3 regions of the Streptomyces diversicolor genome follow, and region 1 is predicted to be linked to each of the others. Evidence: riboswitches for the same ligand, from Rfam matches in the RefSeq annotation. Region 1 holds a riboswitch; each other region holds the start of a gene.
The links. A riboswitch is a leader RNA that binds a small molecule or an ion and turns the genes downstream of it on or off. The one in region 1 is predicted to bind cyclic di-AMP.
Positions count from the first base shown of each region.

Region 2: another riboswitch for cyclic di-AMP. It lies ahead of AC27LF_RS00395 (M23 family metallopeptidase); the one in region 1 lies ahead of AC27LF_RS21315 (transglycosylase SLT domain-containing protein).
Region 3: another riboswitch for cyclic di-AMP. It lies ahead of AC27LF_RS32920 (M23 family metallopeptidase); the one in region 1 lies ahead of AC27LF_RS21315 (transglycosylase SLT domain-containing protein).

Region 1 covers NZ_BAAJXA010000017.1:96,427-99,690, forward strand. The annotation lists gene AC27LF_RS21305 (NAD(P)-binding domain-containing protein) at 1-72, shown strand, start outside; gene AC27LF_RS21310 (HAD family hydrolase) at 186-992, shown strand; gene AC27LF_RS21315 (transglycosylase SLT domain-containing protein) at 1,002-1,493, opposite strand; cyclic di-AMP (ydaO/yuaA leader) riboswitch at 1,497-1,680, opposite strand; gene AC27LF_RS21320 (hypothetical protein) at 1,976-2,101, opposite strand; gene AC27LF_RS21325 (CocE/NonD family hydrolase) at 2,079-3,264, opposite strand, start outside.
Region 2 covers NZ_BAAJXA010000001.1:90,902-94,165, reverse strand. The annotation lists gene AC27LF_RS00400 (SGNH/GDSL hydrolase family protein) at 1-457, opposite strand, end outside; gene AC27LF_RS00395 (M23 family metallopeptidase) at 705-1,679, opposite strand; cyclic di-AMP (ydaO/yuaA leader) riboswitch at 1,684-1,841, opposite strand; gene AC27LF_RS00390 (tyrosine-protein phosphatase) at 2,510-3,264, shown strand, end outside.
Region 3 covers NZ_BAAJXA010000035.1:22,246-25,509, forward strand. The annotation lists gene AC27LF_RS32915 (aldo/keto reductase) at 1-212, opposite strand, end outside; gene AC27LF_RS32920 (M23 family metallopeptidase) at 384-1,427, opposite strand; cyclic di-AMP (ydaO/yuaA leader) riboswitch at 1,437-1,594, opposite strand; tRNA gene AC27LF_RS32925 (tRNA-Met) at 1,987-2,060, opposite strand; gene AC27LF_RS32930 (alpha/beta fold hydrolase) at 2,366-3,178, opposite strand; gene AC27LF_RS32935 (MerR family transcriptional regulator) at 3,261-3,264, opposite strand, start outside.

The sequences.
Region 1 (3,264 bases):
TGCGGCACCGAGTTCGCCTCGCCGCGCCTGGCGCGGCACCTGGCGCAGCACCTGGCGGAGGCCCGCCCGTGAGGCCCGTGCCTGAGGCCCGCGCCACACCCGACGCGCGGGTCGCCGAGCAGGAGGAACGCAAGGGCCGCGAGGAGCGGTGAGTCGCGGCGGCCCGCTGTCCGTATTCTCTGGTCATGGCCGCTCCTCCCGCATATTCACTCGTCGCCACCGACCTTGACGGAACGCTCCTGCGTGGCGACGACACGCTCTCCGACCGGTCCCTCGCCGCGCTCGCGCGCGTGGCACGGGCCGGCGCCCGGCACCTGGTGGTCACGGGCCGCCCGGCGCCACGGGTGCGGCCGTTGCTCGACACGCTGGGCCGCGGGGGGCTCGCGGTGTGCGGACAGGGCGCGCAGGTGTACGACGCCGCCGCGGACCGCCTGCTGTGGTCGGTCACCCTGGACCGGGAGTTGGCCGAGACCGCGCTCGGCAAGATCGAGGCCGAGGTGGGGCAGGTGTACGCGGCCGTCGACCAGGACGGGGTGAGCGGCCTCACGCTCATCGAGCCCGGGTATCTGATGCCGCATCCGACCCTGCCCGCCGTCCGCGTCGAGCGGCGCGACGATCTGTGGTGCGCGCCCATCAGCAAGGTGCTGCTGCGTCACCCCGCCCTGTCCGACGACGAGTTGGCGGCGACGGCGCGCGCGGTCGTGGGCTCCCTGGCGACCGTGACGATGTCGGGGCCCGGGACCGTCGAGTTGCAGCCCTGCGGTATCACCAAGGCCACGGGTCTGGCACTGGCCGCCGAGCACCTTCGGCTGGCGCCTGAAGGGGCCGTCGCCTTCGGTGACATGCCGAACGACATCCCGATGTTCGACTGGGCCGCCCACGGGGTGGCGATGGCCGGCGCCCACCCCGAGCTGAAGGCGGTGGCCGACGAGGTCACCCTGTCGAACGAGGACGACGGCGTGGCCGTCGTCCTCGAAAGACTGTTTCCGTGACGGGGTGTGTCAGTAGGCGCCGTTGACGTTGTCGATCGAGCCGTAGCGCTTGGCGGCGTAGTTGCAGGCGGCCGTGATGTTGGCGACCGGGTCGTAGATGTCGTACGACGTCCCGTCCACGTGGTAGGCGTTGAACGTCGGGTCGATCACCTGGAGCAGGCCCTTGGACGGGATGCCCTTGGCGGCGTTGGAGTCCCAGAGGTTGATGGCCCGCGGGTTGCCCGAGGACTCGCGCATGATGTTGCGGTGGATGCCGTTGTAGGTGCCGGGGATGTTCTTCTCCGCCATGATGGCGAGCGATTCGCGGATCCAGCCGTCGAGGTTGTCCGGGTACCCGGCAGGCGTCGTGCCGGCCGTCGTCACGGTCGCGGGAGTGGCGGCGTGGGCGCCGGTGGCGCCGAGGAGCGGCAGGGCGAGCACGGCGGCTCCGGTGCCGGCCACGGCGAGGGTGCGGACGAGGCGGTTGGTGCGGGGGCGGCGGTGCCGAGCGGCTGCAGACATGGCGATGTTCCTCTCCGGCGCCTGCGAGGTGAGCTGTCGGGTTCGGGCTGGGGAGATGCCCGGCCGGCCGCCGAAAGGCGACGCGACTTCACCCCTAGCCGTTCCGGTCGGCTGTGCCGTCCGGCCCGGCGGCTTACCTGGGTCCCCCGCTCCTGCCGTACGAAATGTGGTTCGTCGATGGGTCAAGTCGGGTGGCGGCAGGATTCGGCGTCCATCCGACTGGCCCGGAAGCTATGCGACCGCACATGTCGGAAACAAGTGGTGGATTCCCTGCTCGTACCAATTGACATGCGATTGAGATGTATGGGTCGCTTGATCCTTTGCTATTGCCAAGCATCAACTCGGCATTCGGGAAAGGGCGGTGGGGTCCGCGGCCGGGGTGCCGTGGCACGATGAAGGGTGACTCACGTCACTCCCCTCGAAGCTCAAGTGCATTCGGTGTCAAGGGGAATTGGGGTGCTAATAGCGGCAAATCGGGCACTTCATGTCATGGTCCGCGGAATTCGCTTCTCCCAGGTCCGGTGGAAGACCACTTCGCCGCCCGTCGTGCAGACCATCTCGTCGGCGGTGACGAAGTGGCCGACGTCACAGGAGATCTCCGAACGCACCTGGACCGTCGTGTCCCACGGCAGATCCGGGCGGTGCAGCCGCACCGAGCGCTCCGAACGGGCGCGGGCCGACAGCGGGTCGTTCCCGGCGATCGAGTACGCCTCCGTCGCGTCCTCGGTCCACTCCAGACCGTCCGGGTACGCGCGCGTGCCCTCGCGGCACGGGGACACCTCCAGCCGCCACTCGTCCACGGCGACGTCCCGCACCACGAGCCGCCCGGGGCGCGGCCCGTCCAGCGTGACGGACTCGCCCGCGCCCAGCGGCTCGGCCCTGCTCGGGTTCCTCGAAGACGACCGCCGGGCCCGACGCCCTGGTTCGCACCGGCAGTTCGAGCGAACTGCCCGCCGGGTCGAGCGTGCAGCCCGCCGCCGATTCGGGCCAGGGCCAGACCCACGGCCAGTACGCGGAGGAGACCGCGAGGCGGATGCGGTGACCGGGCGGGAAGGCGTACCCGGCGCCGCCCAGTTCGACGATCGCCTCCTTCGCCTCCTGGGTGCCGCCCGGGGGCGCCACCTCCTGCGAGCCGTCCTGTGAACAGGGCCCCGCTTCCTGCGTGTCGCTCGGTGATCGGGGCGCCGCCTCCTGGTGGCCGGGCGGCGCCAGGTCCAGTACGCCCCTGGCGACCAGGGTCGACGCGCCGTCCGGGGCGACGTCGCAGACCCGGATGACCAGGTGCGTCCGCGGCGTCGGCCGGACCAGACGCAGCCGCACCCTGGGCCGCCCGAGCACCCAGGTCTCCTCGGTCACCGCGAAGTCGAAGCAGACGGACCGTCCGTCCTCGGCCCGCTGGTCGGGCGGCAGGTCGGCCTCGTCGCCGACGGGGCGGAACCGCCCCGCGTCCACGCCGGTGTGCAGGGGCGAACGCACCAGGACCGGGGTGCCTGGGAGGTCGTGGGCGACGCTCGTCACGTTGGGGGACGGCCAGGCGGGTTCGCCGACCCAGCGGCCCGGGAGGGCGGCGCGGGCCGCGTCCGGGCGGTGGGACTCGACGACGTACGCGCGCAGGACCGGTTCGGACATCACCGGACGCGCGCCCACGGAGCCACGGGGAGCGGCGGATACGGAGCCACGGGGAGCGGCGGATACGGAGCCACGGGAGGCGGCACGCACGGAGGTGTCGGAAGTGGCGAGTACGGAGCCGCGGGGAGTGTCTGCCGCGGAG
Region 2 (3,264 bases), on a different contig from region 1:
GCACGGGGCAGCCGTACCGGTCGGCGATCGCCCGGACGTGCCCGTTGTAGGTGGCGATCCTGCCGCGCAGATGCTTGAGCACGGGCACGCCGCGGGTGTCGAAGCCGGTCGTCACCATGACGGTGCCGGCCGCCGCGGTGAGCCGGGCCACGGCCCGTTCGAAACGCTCGGCCACCTCGTCCGGGTCGGTGCCGGGCCGCAGGATGTCGTTGCCGCCGGCGCAGAAGGAGACGAGGTCCGGGGCGAGTTGGACCGCCTGGGGGATCTGCTCGGCCACGATCTGGTCGAGCAGCCGCCCGCGCACGGCGAGATTGGTGTACTGGAAGTCGCCCTCGGGCCGGCGGTCCGCGAGCAGGACCGCGAACCGGTCGGCCCAGCCGACGAACGCCCCGTCGGGGCCGGGGTCGCCGACGCCCTCGGTGAAGCTGTCCCCCACCGCCACGTACGACCCGATCACAGCTGTGTTGTCACTCTTCGAATCGTCTGCCACGTCGGCCCATGATTCCCCTTCGGATGTGACCTACGCGATCGTAGGAAGGGGTTGACGAACGGTGAGATAAGACACTCCCCAAGAGATTCCCAACGCGGGAATAGGCCGGACGGCAGGGGTGTTGGGCTGAGAATTGCCGTGCCCGCAGGGCCCACACGGGGAGGGGCGCACCGGGTTCCCGGTGCGCCCCTCCCCGTGTGGGGGTGCCGCTGCGTCAGACGGTGACGCCGTGCGAGCGGAGGTAGGCGAGCGGGTCGACGTCCGAGCCGTAGTTCGGCGTGGTGCGTATCTCGAAGTGCAGGTGCGGGCCCGTCACATTGCCGGTCGCACCGGACAGGCCGACCTGCTGGCCCGGGGTCACGGTCTGGCCGGCCGAGACGGACAGCTGTGACAGGTGGGCGTACTGCGCGTAGTGGCCGTCGCCGAGCCTGAGGACCACCTGGTTGCCGTAGGCGCCGCCCCAGCCGGCGGAGACGACGGTGCCCGCGCCGACCGCCTTGAGCGAGGTGCCGGTCGGGACGACGAAGTCGACACCGGTGTGATAGCCGCTGGACCACATGCTGCCCGCCGTGCGGTAGGCGGTCCCGATGCGGGCGCCGTCGACGGGGAGGCCGTAGCCGGTGGTGGCGGCGGTGTCGGCGGCCCCGGTGTTCTGGGCGACCGGAGCACTGTCGGACGAGGTGTCGGACGACGGCGGCGTCGACGGCTGTGCGGACCCGTAGGACCCGTCGGACCCGCCGGACCTGTCGGACGAGGACTTCGCGGAGGAAGGCTCGGTGGACGACGAGGAGCCGGTCCCCGTCGCGGCCCGCTCGCCGAGCGTGAGCTTCAGACCGGGGTGGATCAGCGAGGGATTGCCGCCGATCGCCTCACGGTTGTCCTGGTAGATCCGCTGCCAGCCGCCGCCGACGCCCTGTTCCTCGGCGATCTTGGCGAGCCAGTCGCCGGGCCGCACCGAGTAGGTCCGGGTGCCGGAGTCAGCGGCGCCCGTCTTCTTCTCGACGGTGCCGGCGCCTGATGGGACGGACTGCTGCGCGGCGGCGTGGGGTGCCGTCTCGGGGGTGGCGGCGTGTGCCCCGGCGGCGCCGATCAGCGGCAGGGCGAGCGCGGCGCCGCCGGTTCCGGCGGCGGCGAGGGAGCGGGTGAGGCGCTGTGACTTGGGGCGGCGGTGCTTACCCTTCGCGGGCATGGCGAATTCCTCTCCGGCGCCTGCGAGGTGAGCTGTCGGGTTCGGGCTGGAGCTGCCCGGCCGCGCGTGGCGCGGCTTCACCCCTAGCCGTCCCGGAGACCGGGACAGGCGGTCGTGCCTGGTGGGTCCCCCGCTCCTGCCGTGCACGGGTGAGTGGTGTGTCGGGATCCGGGCGGCGGCAGGATTCGGCGGTCCGTCCGGATTGGTGGCGAACGTAAGCGAGCGGGACGCGAACGGACAAGGAGCCGCTTCACCCGGTGCGCGTTTCCGTTGATCCGTCACGGGAATTCCCGGTCACCGTCCGTGCATCTCCGGGTGGCGAGCCTTCCCAAGTCCCGCAAGGGGCTTGTGCATTACGTGGTCATGACGGACGACGCACCGTCACGGCTATGACGCTCCTCACGCCCTCCATCGCATAACCCGCAATTCGGCCATAAGGGTCAGAGGTGATGTGGTCGAAGGACCGCGCGCCACGGGCCGCACACCGGACTCCGCGACGACCTGGACGCCAACAGCACCGCACCACGAGGCATTTCGCCCGTTTAGCGGCATTTATACGACGCCGGCGGATCGAGTCCGCCAGCCGTACGCCGGAACGGGTCGCCGTATCGCTGCGTCGCCCAGGAGCCGGGTACGACCGTCCTCGGCGCCGTCCGTCATCGGATGCCACAAGGGCCCACGGCTGCGCTCACGCCTCGACGTCATCAAGTGCCGCGGGCCCGTGGGGCGACGCCTGTGGACAACTCGTTGCCGCGGGAAAACCATGTCGTATGGTCGACGGCGTGCCCGTCGACGAGCCGCGTCGCGGGGTCCGACCACAAGGAGCCTCCGTGACGCAGCAGGTCCCCTCGACCGAGCCCGAACTCGCCGGTGTGCGCAACTTCCGTGACGTGGGCGGACTGCCGACCGCGGACGGCCGGCGGGTGCGCCCCGGCGTGCTGTTCCGCAGCGGCCACCTGGCGCATGCCACCGAGTCCGACGCCGCGTTCCTCTCCTCCCTGGGCCTGCACACGATCTTCGACTTCCGCAACGCCGCCGACCAGAAGCTGGAGGGGCCGGACGTCGCGCTGCCCGGCGTACGCAACGTCAACCTGCCGCTGACCGACCCGGCGGACGGCGCCGAGTTCTGGACGATGGTCCGCGACGGCGACGTCGGCCAGCTGCGGCAGCTGCTGGGCGACGGAAAGGCCGAGCACCGGATGATCGTCTCGTACCGCTCGATCATCACGGAGCGCACCGCCGAGCACTCCAGGGTGCTGCACGCGCTGGCGGAGGACAGCGTCCCGGCGCTGATGCACTGCGCGGCGGGCAAGGACCGCGCGGGCCTGTCCATCGCCGTGACCCTGCTGGCCCTCGGCGTGGAGCGCGAGGCGATCCTGGCCGACTACCTGGAGTCGAACGCCAAGCACCGCCGCTACCGGGTGCGCCGCAGCGGCAGCGCGGACACCGCGTACACGCCCGAGATCATGGAACTGCTCAGCCCGCTGTTCGACGCGCGCGCCGCGTATCTGACGGCCGCCATGGAGACGGTGGAGCAGACCTGGGGTGGTGTCGACGCCTATCTGGAACAGGGGCTGGGTCTGGC
Region 3 (3,264 bases), on a different contig from region 1:
CCGATGATCGTCTCGGACTCGCCGCCCTTGTTGCCCTCGACCCACGCCGAGTAGGAGTCGGCGGTGTCGATGAGGTTGCCGCCGGCGGCCGTGTAGGCGTCGAGGACGGCGAAGGACGTCGGCTGGTCGGCGCTCCAGCCGAAGACGTTGCCGCCGAGGGCGAGCGGGAAGACCTCAAGATCGGAGGGACCGAGTTTTCGAAGGGAAGTCATACTCGGGTTCAACGCGCCCGCCTGAATCCTCGATTCCGCCGCCGTGCGCAAAGACCGTGCAAACACCGGACCGGCAGCCCTGACGTCGGGGGGATGGGCGCCAGGACCGCCGGGGAACGGGGGGTGCGGGGATGTGCCGGGTGGGTCAGGGTCGAGGCCCTTGCCGCAGGGTCAGGGGGTGAGGCCCTTGCCGCGCAGCCAGGCCATCGGGTCGATGCCGCCGGCCTCGCCGCCGGGGTGGACCTCCAGGTGGAGGTGGGGTCCGGTGACGTTGCCCGTGGCGCCCACGCGGCCGATGACGTCCCCGGTGTTGACCTTCTGCCCGACGCTGACGCTGATCGACGACTGGTGGCAGAACCACAGCTCGGTGCCGTCGTCCAGGGTGAGGATCGTGCGGTAACCGTAGGAGCCGGCCCAGCCCGCCTCGGTGATCGTGCCGGTGTGGACGGCCTTGATCAGCGTGCCCGTGGGGGCGGCGAAGTCGAGGCCGGTGTGGTAGCCGGAGGACCACATGGAGCCGGCCTGGCCGAAGGTGCCGGTGATCGTGTACGAGGAGGTCGGCAGGGTGTACTGCTTGGCCAGCGCGGCCAGCCGCGCCTCCTCGGCCTTCTTCTTGGCGGCGGCCTCCGCCTTCTCCTTGGCGGCGGCGGCCCGGGCCGCGGCCTCCTTCTCCGCCTTGGCCGCCGCGTCGGCGACCTCCTGGTCGGCGGCGGACACGGCCGCGGCGACGGCCCTGGTCTCGGCCTGGCCCTGCTGCTGCTCGGCCTGGGCCATGATGCGGTTGCGCAGCGCCTCACCGGCGTCGGTGGTGCCCTCGGCGCTGTCGGCCTCGGTCACGCCGACGCTGCTCAGGGCGGTCGCGGAGCCCTTGGTGGCCTGGGCGCCGGCGCCGTCGCCGAGCAGGGAGCCGACGGAGGGCAGGTCGGGCATGGAGATGGACACCGGCGGCTTGCCGGTGTTGGCGCTGGCCATGCCGCCCGCGCCGACGGCGGCTATCACGCCGACGCCGAGGACCGTGGAGCTGCGGGCGAGTCCGCCGCCGCCCCGCTGCTTGGCGACGCGGTGCCGGCCGCGTAGCGGGCGGATGGACTCCTCGGTGGGGTTCCACTCCTCCCAGGGGCCCTCGTCGGTGCGGTAGGTGCCGTAGCCGAAGGTCTCGGTGCCGTACTGGCTCGGCGCGAACGGGGCTTGTGGGGCGGGCCGGTTGGACGCCACTCGGGCGTACTCCTTTCCTTCCTCCGCCTACCGGGTTAGCTGACGGGTTCGGAGCAGGAAGGTCTCCTACGCGCGTATACCGGCCGTGTCTCCACGGCGGTGTCCGCGTGATTCACCCCAAGGTGGTGGTTCCCCGGTTCCCTTGCGGGATTCGGCGCGTGAGCACGGAGCCGCCTCTTGTGACGGCTGGGACGACCGCGCTGCGTTATCGAACGTTAATAGACCCGGCGGGCAGATTCCAAGCCGTTCCGCTTGATCGTTAACGCTTTCGGGCGGGAATTTACCGCCCATGACCGGCGAAAACCGGGCGAGTTGGCCCCTGGCGCACGGAAACTCGGACAACCCATAGTGTTTGACGGTGTGTCAGTTGTTATGCGGAGGGCGGTCGTCCGATCACCGCTCGTGACGGCGGGCTCGTGACCGTGGGCGAGCCGCGCCATCGTGAGCGAGTCGCGTTGCCGTGAGCGGGCCGCGCCGCCATAGCCGGGCCGCGCCGCGGTGGGTGGAAAAACACTCAGGGCCGGAATCCATGCCTTGGATTCCGGCCCTGAGCCTTCAGTAGCGGGGACAGGATTTGAACCTGCGACCTCTGGGTTATGAGCCCAGCGAGCTACCGAGCTGCTCCACCCCGCGTCGGTTCCACCAGTGTACGCCATGCGCAGGACGGCGAGCACACGGATAACCCCGGCTGATCCACGGCGTATCGCGATCAACCGTTGCCCGGCGCTGATCGGCTTCCTGCTCCCCGAGGAGGTCGAGGATCCGCGGGACCCGCAGGAGCCGCCGGCCCCCAAGGCGATCACCGCGCTGGAAACGGCACCCGCTGTCCACGCTGACGCCTGGGAGACGGATCACTGGACCACGGTGTCGAGGGGGAGGCGGCCTTGGCCGTGGAAGGACGCCCGGGAGCGGTGGATCACGGCAGAACGCCTACGGCGTCACGGCCTTCGGTTCGGCCTCGGAAGCGTGTCGAGCCAGCCTCCGATCAGCTCGCGGACCGCCGGTGCGCTCTCGACCTGCGGGTTGTGACCGGCACCGTCGAGGACCACAGCGGTCATGCGGGGGTAGTGGTCGAGCAGGGCGAGCTGGTCACGCCAGCCCACGAGGGCGTCCTGACGTGTGGTGAGCAGAAGATGCCGGCCGTGGTGGACCTCGCCGGGGCGCTCCGGCCACTGCGGCAGCAGGAAGTCAGCGTCGAGTTCGGCGGCGGCATGGCGGTCGTGCACCCGCCAGCCGGGGAGGATGTGCTCCTCGAAGAGAGCCCAGCTCTCCTCGGTGTGGCGGGTCATCACGGCGCGGAACAGCGGAAGGTCCTCTTCGGCGGCGAGGCGGGCAAGGAGTGCGTCGTCGCGCTCCACCACGGTGCTGTCGGGCAGGGTACGTTCGGCGCCCCAGCGGACGACGGGAACGAGCAGCGCGGAACCGAGGACCTGCTCGCCGAAGCGCGCCGTCACGGCGCGGGCGATCTGCCCGCCGAAGGACTGCCCGACAACGGCGAAGGGTCGGTCGCCGACGGTGGCGCGGATCCAGTCGATGACGGCGTCGGCCATCGTCGTCGCCGAAGTCGGGCCGGACAGCCGCGGACTGTTGCCGTGCCCGGGCAGGTCGGGGTACAGCCTGCGCCAGCCGGGCCGACCGGTGAAGGCGGGCTCCAGCGGCAGGAGCAGCCGGTGATCGATGGTGTAGCCGTGGATCAGGACGATCGGTGTGCCGTCGCCGCATTCGGTGTGCCAGAGGGCGGAGTCGTTCATGGCGCAAGGCTGCAACCTTGACGTACGTGTCAAGGTCAAGCCGAGCCGCACGGCACGCTTCCGTCCGGTGTCGAGTGAGAGGTCAG